2 regions of the Shewanella sp. M-Br genome follow, and region 2 is predicted to be linked to the other one. Evidence: predicted binding sites of a transcription regulator. Region 2 holds the regulator's gene; the other holds the start of a gene.
The links. The regulator sigma-54, encoded in region 2, starts transcription at its own class of promoters, with help from an activator protein. The targets are predictions, from matches to a motif close to GTTGGCACGNNNNTNGNNT.
Positions count from the first base shown of each region.

Region 1 (4,199 bases), on a different contig from region 2:
AGTCGCGCTTCCATGGTGATCAATGCTGTGCCTTTGAGTGGGCTAAAACGCACCATATTCAAGCTAGTTGGAACAAAAAGCGTATGTACGTACTCACCAAACTTGAGCATCTGTACACCGTTGATCGACACTTCGGCCGCTCGGCGCATCATATTAAACATGCTGATGCGCAAATGGCGCGCAAAACGCTCATTCACGATTTCCAGCGTCGGCATACGCCCACGAACTATTCGATCTTGGGAAGAGAAATCGTAGGAACGGGCATCTTCTCCAACAGCGTCAATTTCGTCATCATCAACGTCATCAACCCCGTGCAATAGCGCATCAATTTCGTCTTGGCTTAATAAATCACTCACTATATTGCCTTCGCCTCTTTTGGTGCTGAAGTTAAAGGATTATTGCATTACAAAACCGGTAAATAGTACTTTCTCGACAACCTTACGCCCAGTTACTGACTGTAGAGTATTTTGCACACTCAAAAGTGCTAACTGCCGTAACTCATCTTTCCCCGCTTGCGTGCTGAGCTTTTGCACATCTGCACCACTAAAGGTCGTTAAAAGCGCATCTTCAATCAGCGGAATATGTTTTTGTGTTAGCACATCATCATCGGTACCACGCACCATCAGCTGCACTTTAATCTCAACTAAACGAGCCCTATCAGGCCCAGGTAAGTTGAATAAGAAAGGACGCGGCATAGGTACGTATGATGCGGTAGCCACTTCTCCTGATGCTGGGACTTCAGCCTGAACAGCACTATCTGCTGCTACGGCGGGAACCTCTTCGGTACTGCTTCCCATAAAGAACCAGACGCCGCCACCGATTAACAGCGCGACTAAAACGCCTACACCAGCAAAAATAAATAGTTTCTTCTTACTCTTAGGCTCTTCAGTACTTTCAAGTTCTAACGATTCTTCCTTAGCCATCACTATTCTCTTTAATTTAGGCGGAAACTCATTACAGTTTTATTTGAAACGTAATTATGTCAGTCATTGCTATAGGTTACCTGCTTAAGCGTAATAATCTATACCTGAAGTTACACTAATCGCTTGATTTAAACCTAAATGTAACTCTTCTGCCGAGATTTCATCCATATCAGCCGCATTTGAACTGCCGCCATCACCGAAACTACCTTCACGACGCTCACCTTGATCGCCTTGAGAAACATGGCTGTCAGCCAACTGCATCCCTTGCTCTTGCAATAACTCACGTAATCTTGGCATAGCTTGTTCAACCAGATCGCGCGTTTGCGGCTGAGTAACATGAAACTGTACTTGGGTTTGGTCGCCATGCACTTGGATCTTTACCAACATATGTCCAAGTTCAGGTGGATCGAGCCGGATTTCCGCATGTTGGATGCCTTGACTCACCATAGTAATCAATTGCTGCTTCATCACAGGTGAAAATCGTTGGATCATCTCCTGCATTTGGTTTTGCTGTTCTACTCCTTGACGCAATGACAACTGAACTTGCATGGTTTCTTGGCGATTTAATTGTGACATCGAGAGTGTCTGTATGGATGATGTCGACTTAAGTTCTGAGAAAGTATTACTATCATCCATAAAACTTTCGTCTCTGGGAATATCCATCGCAACCGTTAATTTAGCATCTTTCAGTAATAGGTTAGCAGCCAAATCGGAATTGGGACTCCCATCAAGATCACTTTCTGTTACAGATGTTGTATCTAATGGTTCAGATGAAGTTGAAGAGCCTAAGGTATTCAGGTCGAAAGTATTTCCCGAGATCGCGATATTAGCCGTATTGAGACTATTCACTGTAGAGCTACTAGTCGTTGCTTTTGCCGCAGTGTTGGTTACCGACTTTATCGTTGCACTGTTCGCTAAGCCCGCTTGATTAATCACAGCATTAAGTGTGACCTCATTCTCAACTAAAGACTCATCTATACTCACCCCGACTTCAGTGGCAGAGACAAGCTCAGTGTCTTCTAAAGGTAATTCTGAAGCGTCATCGGTCAAATTTGGATCAATCACAGCATCACTATCCGCTGACGCTTCAAGTATATTTGGGTCTATGGGAAGAATATGTACGAGTGACTTATCAGTCAAAGAAGATGGTTTCACGTCATCTGCGATTGAAATTGCTGCCATATCTGGGCTAGTAGAAACTAACTTTTGTAATTCAGCAGAAAAACCCGCTTCATCGGCATCTATATCTGATGCCAGTTCAATCTCAGCAGAAACAGTAGATGCCAATGCTGAGCCGGTTAATAAAGCTGATGAAGTATCAATATTTTCTTCACCAGTTATATCTTCTTCAGCATTTAAAAATGCTAGCGGCAAACTATCTCCATCTGATGCCGTTTTCTTCATATCATTTGCCATGCTAATTTGGGCAAAAATGAGATTTACGTCGGCGTCATCAGTTGATATATCGTCATCTTTTACTTTATCAGCAGAGGTAACCTGCACAGTATCATCAGTGTTAGCAATGGTTTTTTTAGACGCAGAAATAGAAAATGAGCTAGCGGTGACTGACGCAAGTGTAGATGAAAAGTCTTCATTATTAGACTCTTGGGAAGATGTCTTAGCGGAATTGGCCGCAGAGTTGCCTGTTTTACTTAACAGGATATTGGTCATTTGTTGCATAAGTGCTCCCAAACATTACCCAGCAAAAAAAGAAAATGGCTAGGTAGAAACGTCAATTAAACACTGCGGTTGCAGGGTAATGGACTAAATCAAAGCAAATAAGATGCCAACACATCAGGTTTTACGACAGCATATCGAAAAGAATTAACTCTGGGAGGTGTCAAATTGATGCTTATGCCATCAATACAAAAAAAACTAAAGAGTCTATCCGGCTAGCGAGCAGTAAATATGCCTATCATTTCACTAACGTTGATGACGGCGATAAAATTGCTGGGAAGCAAATTCATCGGTCATTTTTTGCTCCCTTTTTTGTTCAACCACTTGACGCTTCTTCTCTTTACTGGTTAAGAGTAATTCTACTGCCTTACGTTTTTTTTGCTTTTCCAACCAATGTTGTTGTCGATATTCTTTTTGCTTTTCACCGTCGGCAACGACGCGATTTTGCTGGATAATTGCGTCATCGATCTGACGAATAAAACGGTGAAACTGGTGATAGTGACTAGCACTGATGGCTTGACCTTGCTGGGATTGCATTTGCTTCATGTATTCTAAGCGATAGTTATTCAGAGCACTGAGTTGATTCAACCGTTTTTGACACTCTAACTGCGCCGATTTTAACAATAAAGCCGCTTGTTCTTCGGCATCATTGGCAAGCTTTAACACTAACAACAAGGGATCGGCGTTAGCCATACTAGACCTCGATTAATTCGATGACGCCATTATTTGCACTGTGCAGCAAGTTGCCCAAGCATGACTTGGCTATCGGCAAAGCTAAATGCATCACGCATGGTTTGTCGCAAAAAAGCATTCATTGCTGGCTGCAGTCGTATCGCATTATCAATGCGAGGATCGCTTCCTTGGGCATAGGCCCCAATAGAAATCAAATCTCGATTTTGCTGATACAAAGAATAGGTTTGTTTCACGCGGCGCATCGCCTCCAAATGTTCATTGGAAATCACCATAGGCGCGACTCGGCTAATAGAAGCTTCAATATCAATTGCAGGATAGTGCCCCGAATCCGCAAGCGAACGTGACAAGACAATGTGACCATCGAGGATCGCCCGCGAAGCATCGGCAATGGGATCCTGTTGATCGTCTCCTTCCGTCAACACAGTATAAAATGCCGTAATTGAACCTTGCCCAGGGCCACCGTTTCCAGCACGCTCAACTAAACGTGGCAATTTTGCAAACACAGAAGGCGGATAACCTTTAGTCGCAGGCGGTTCACCCACAGCCAAAGCAATTTCCCGCTGCGCTTGGGCGTAGCGCGTTAAACTGTCCATAAGCAATAAAACGTTATAGCCTAAATCGCGGAAGTATTCGGCAATACGAGTCGAGGTTTCACAGGCGCGAAGGCGCATCAGAGGCGATGTATCCGCAGGCGCAGCAACAACGACTGAACGCGCTCGACCCTTCTCACCAAGAATTTCCTCAATAAACTCTTTCACTTCCCGGCCACGCTCACCCACTAGCCCAACCACAATAATGTCGGCGGTAGTACCGCGAGTCATCATACCTAAGAGCACACTCTTACCCACACCAGAACCGGCAAACAAGCCCATACGTTGGCCTTTGCCCACAGTCAGCATAGCGTTG
Region 1 covers NZ_BJBV01000021.1:25,448-29,646, forward strand. The annotation lists gene fliM (flagellar motor switch protein FliM) at 1-356, opposite strand, end outside; gene fliL (flagellar basal body-associated protein FliL) at 396-923, opposite strand; gene AAA952_RS16830 (flagellar hook-length control protein FliK) at 1,008-2,603, opposite strand; gene fliJ (flagellar export protein FliJ) at 2,847-3,293, opposite strand; gene fliI (flagellar protein export ATPase FliI) at 3,323-4,199, opposite strand, start outside.
Region 1: a site for sigma-54 is predicted at 2,696-2,714, ahead of AAA952_RS16830 (flagellar hook-length control protein FliK). Genes of this name have one in related genera too.

Region 2 (4,199 bases):
TTTGGCATTGTTGAGCTCTCGATGACGGGCATAAACTTTATGTTTACCGTTACTAAAGCGTTTTGCCAATTGCTCTGCGACGTAAACTGATCTGTGCTGTCCACCTGTGCAGCCAATGGCCACAGTTAAATAACTGCGATTGTTACGCTCGAGGTGCGGCAGCCAAGTCTCCAGTAAATTTTCTATTTGCCAGATGAACTTATTGACCAGTGGTTGGCGATTTAAGAACTCAGCCACGGGTTCATCTAAGCCAGTCAATGGCCGCAGCGCCAACTCCCAGTGGGGATTGGGCAGAAAGCGTACATCGAACATAAAGTCGGCTTCGGTGGGCATTCCGTGCTTAAAGCCAAAGGACTCGAAGTTGATCACGAGTTCTTTATCGACACTACCAAGGAGAATTTGTCTGACTTGGTCGCTTAAATCATAGATATTCAAATTCGACGTATCTATGTAGTGATCGACCAGTTTTGACATAGGCTCGAGCAGTTTCCCCTCCAGCTTTATCGCTTCTTGCAAAGAGACTCGGCTCTTCGACAAAGGATGCAAACGGCGGGTTTCGCTGTAACGCTTGAGCAGAATTTTATCGCTGGAGTTAAGGAAGAAGCTCGTTAACTCAGTATCTGGAGGTAGGCTAGCGAGTTGTTTCACTAAGACCTTATCCTGCTCAGGCATGTTACGCACGTCGACACTGATGGCGACGAGATCGTTACTGCCTTTGAGTTGCTCAAGCAAACTGCCAATCAATGGCAAGGGAAGGTTATCGACACAATAATAGCCGAGATCTTCGAGTACCCTAAGGGCGACAGATTTGCCTGAGCCTGAGCGGCCCGACACTATGACCAGTTTCATCCAGTGATTACCTGATAGAGTTCCGTTTCATCATGCGTCTTGCGTAATTGCTTTAATATTTGCTTGTCGCTCAGCTTTTCGGCCATGCAAGACAAGGTACTTAAGTGCTGCTGACATTGGTCTGCAGGCACCAGTAGTGCAAATAAAATATCAACAGGTTGCTTATCGATAGCATCAAATGCTATCGGCTCTTCACACTTAATTAGTATGGCAATGGGCTGATCTATATCGGCTAGTCGACCATGTGGAATGGCGATGCCGTTACCTATACCTGTGCTCCCCATCTTTTCGCGCGCCACTAGGCTTTCGAATATCTCTTGAGATGAGAGGGTCGGGTACTGGGCAGCGACTAAGTCGCTGATGAGTTCCAGTACCTTTTTCTTGCTGCCCGGAGTGGCGCAGGTAGTGCACTCCGGCCGCAGTATGGTACAAAGTTCCATTATTAGTGTTTTGTTAACTTCTCTTTGTGTTTAATAACCTGACGGTCAAGCTTGTCAATCAGGGCGTCTATAGCGGCATACATGTCAGCATGCTCTGAAGTTGCAAAAACTTCACCACCTATGAGGTTTATTCTCGCTTCAGCAATCTGTTGCATTTTCTCAACATTGAGCACAACGTGCACATTATTGATCTGTTCGAAATGGCGTTCAAGTTTTGAAAACTTTTCTTCTACATATGCACGTAACGATTCGGTAATTTCGACATGGTGTCCACTTAGGTTTATTTGCATAGAAACGTCCTCCGATATCCACTGTAGGTTATAAACTTTTACGCTGATTAGAAGGTGGAATAAGCATAGCCTCTCGGTACTTCGCAATGGTTCTGCGGGCTACGTTGATCCCTTGTTCTGCCAGAAGTTGTGCCATCTTACTATCGCTTAATGGTTTTTTCTGGTTTTCCGCTGCCACCAGTTTCTTTATAAAGGCTCTGATTGCTGTGGATGAGCACTCACCACCATCGTCAGTCCCGACGTGGCTAGAGAAGAAGTATTTTAGTTCAAAAAGTCCCTTAGGGGTATGCATGTATTTTTGAGTTGTGACCCGTGAGATGGTGGACTCATGCATTTCTACCGCTTCAGCAATATCGTTAAGCACCATAGGCTTCATGGCTTCTTCACCATACTCAAAGAAACCTTGCTGATATTGCACTATGCAATTAGCAACTTTAAGCAAAGTGTCGTTACGGCTTTCTAGACTCTTAATAAACCATTTAGCCTCTTGCAGATGGCCGCGAATAAATTGGCTATCGGCTTGGTTTTTTGTGCTGCGTGCCATAGAAGCATAATGTTGATTTACATTGATTTTGGGCATGCAGTCAGGATTAAGCTCAACGACCCAGCGGCCATTTTTCTTCGACACAGACACATCTGGGATAACGTATTCGTCATTATTGGGCGTGATCAACAAACCTGGGCGAGGATTGAGGGTTTGGATGAGTGCTATACCATCCCTTAATTCATCTTCTTTTAATTTAGTCTTACGCATCAACAACCTAAAATCACGGGCGGCGATCAGATCTAAATGATCTTTGATCAGCATACGGGCGTTTTCTAGGTTGGGAGTATCAGCGGCGAAATGCGACAGTTGGATCAGCAGGCATTCACTTAAATCGCGGGCGGCAACGCCTATGGGATCAAAATGCTGAATGCGCTTGAGTACGGCTTCGACTTCGTCAAGCTCAACTTCAGGATTGCCCATGGCTTCGAGAATTTCTTCAGTGCTTTGGGTGAGATAGCCCTGATCGTCGATTGCATCAATAATGGCGGTGGCAATGGCTAAATCGGTTTCAGAAAACGGCGTGAGGTTTTTTTGCCATTCTAAGTGTTCGTACAAACCTTCACTGGTCTCGCCTTGGAAGGGCATATCGTCTTCACGACTGCCGCCGGGGCCTGAGTTTGGGGAGGCGGTAAACACTTCATCCCATGTGGTGTCCATGGGGAGCTCATCGGGCATGGATTCTTTGGTTAGCGACTCTGCCGTGTCTATGGTGGAGCTGTCTTTTTCTGGTGGCAGAGTGCTAGATTCACTGAAATCCGTATCGGATAGCGTTTGGTTTACAGGGGTTTTAGTGGCGTCGAATTGATCCTCTTCCAGCTCGAGAAGGGGATTAGAATCTAATGCTTGCTGGATCTCTTGCTGCAGTTCTAATGACGACAGTTGCAACAGACGTATGGCCTGTTGTAATTGTGGCGTCATGGTTAACTGTTGACCCAGTTTGAGCTGGAGTGACGCTTTCATGTTACCGCTGATCCCTACGTTATTATTGTTGGATGAGGTCGCTTATTATTATCTTGAGTGAAGCCCAATGGCGGTATAAATTGCCTCCATTGGCTTCGCTCGATTAACTATAGCCTGAATTGTTCACCTAAGTACACAGCCCTAACTTGCTGATTGTCTAAGATCTCTGCTGGAGTTCCTTCGGCAATCAGGTTTCCGTGACTCACAATATAAGCATGTTCACATACATCTAATGTCTCGCGGACATTATGGTCTGTGATCAGTACGCCAAGGCCGCGACTTTTGAGTTGTTCGATAATCTTCTTGATGTCGATAACTGAAATAGGATCGACGCCGGCAAACGGTTCATCGAGCAAAATGAACTTAGGATTAGCGGCTAAAGCCCGCGCAATTTCGACGCGACGACGTTCGCCACCCGACAATGACATGCCTTGGCTGTCACGGATGTGGGTGATATGAAACTCTTCGAGCAGATGTTCTAGTTCTTCTTCTCGTTCTTCGTTTTTAAGTTCTTTACGAGTTTGCAGTACGGCCATGATGTTGTCATGAACAGTTAGCTTACGAAAGATACTGGCTTCCTGCGGTAAGTAACCTATGCCTTTGCGGGCACGCAGATGCATAGGATCTGCGGTTAAATCATCATCGTCGATAAAGATATGTCCCTTATCGCTCTTCACTAGCCCGACAACCATGTAAAAGGTCGTGGTTTTACCTGCACCGTTTGGACCGAGTAGGCCAACGACTTGACCGGTTTTTACCGTCAGACTGACGTCTTTAACCACTTGGCGACTCTTGTAACTTTTCGCCAGATTTTGTGCTCTTAAGGTGATTTGGGTCATTTAGAGTCCTGCTTTTTCACAGGTTTATCCGCTGGAGCATCTGATTTAGCATCATCTTGATAGTTTTCTGGCTGAATAATAGTGATCACGCGATCGTCACCACTGCCAGTACTCTCGGCCATCAATTTCTGTTGAATCATGTTATAGCGGATTAAATTGCCTGTAACTTGGCTACCCGCTTGATCTAATGACGCCATACCTTTCAGTGTTAAGGTGCGGCTTGCCATATCGTAACGAATTTCTTTCGCGCTGGCCGATGCAGGACGGCCATCGT
Region 2 covers NZ_BJBV01000010.1:54,272-58,470, forward strand. The annotation lists gene AAA952_RS10155 (HPr family phosphocarrier protein) at 1-8, opposite strand, end outside; gene rapZ (RNase adapter RapZ) at 1-849, opposite strand, end outside; gene ptsN (PTS IIA-like nitrogen regulatory protein PtsN) at 846-1,289, opposite strand; gene hpf (ribosome hibernation promoting factor) at 1,292-1,579, opposite strand; gene AAA952_RS10175 (RNA polymerase factor sigma-54) at 1,608-3,086, opposite strand; gene lptB (LPS export ABC transporter ATP-binding protein) at 3,194-3,925, opposite strand; gene lptA (lipopolysaccharide transport periplasmic protein LptA) at 3,922-4,199, opposite strand, start outside.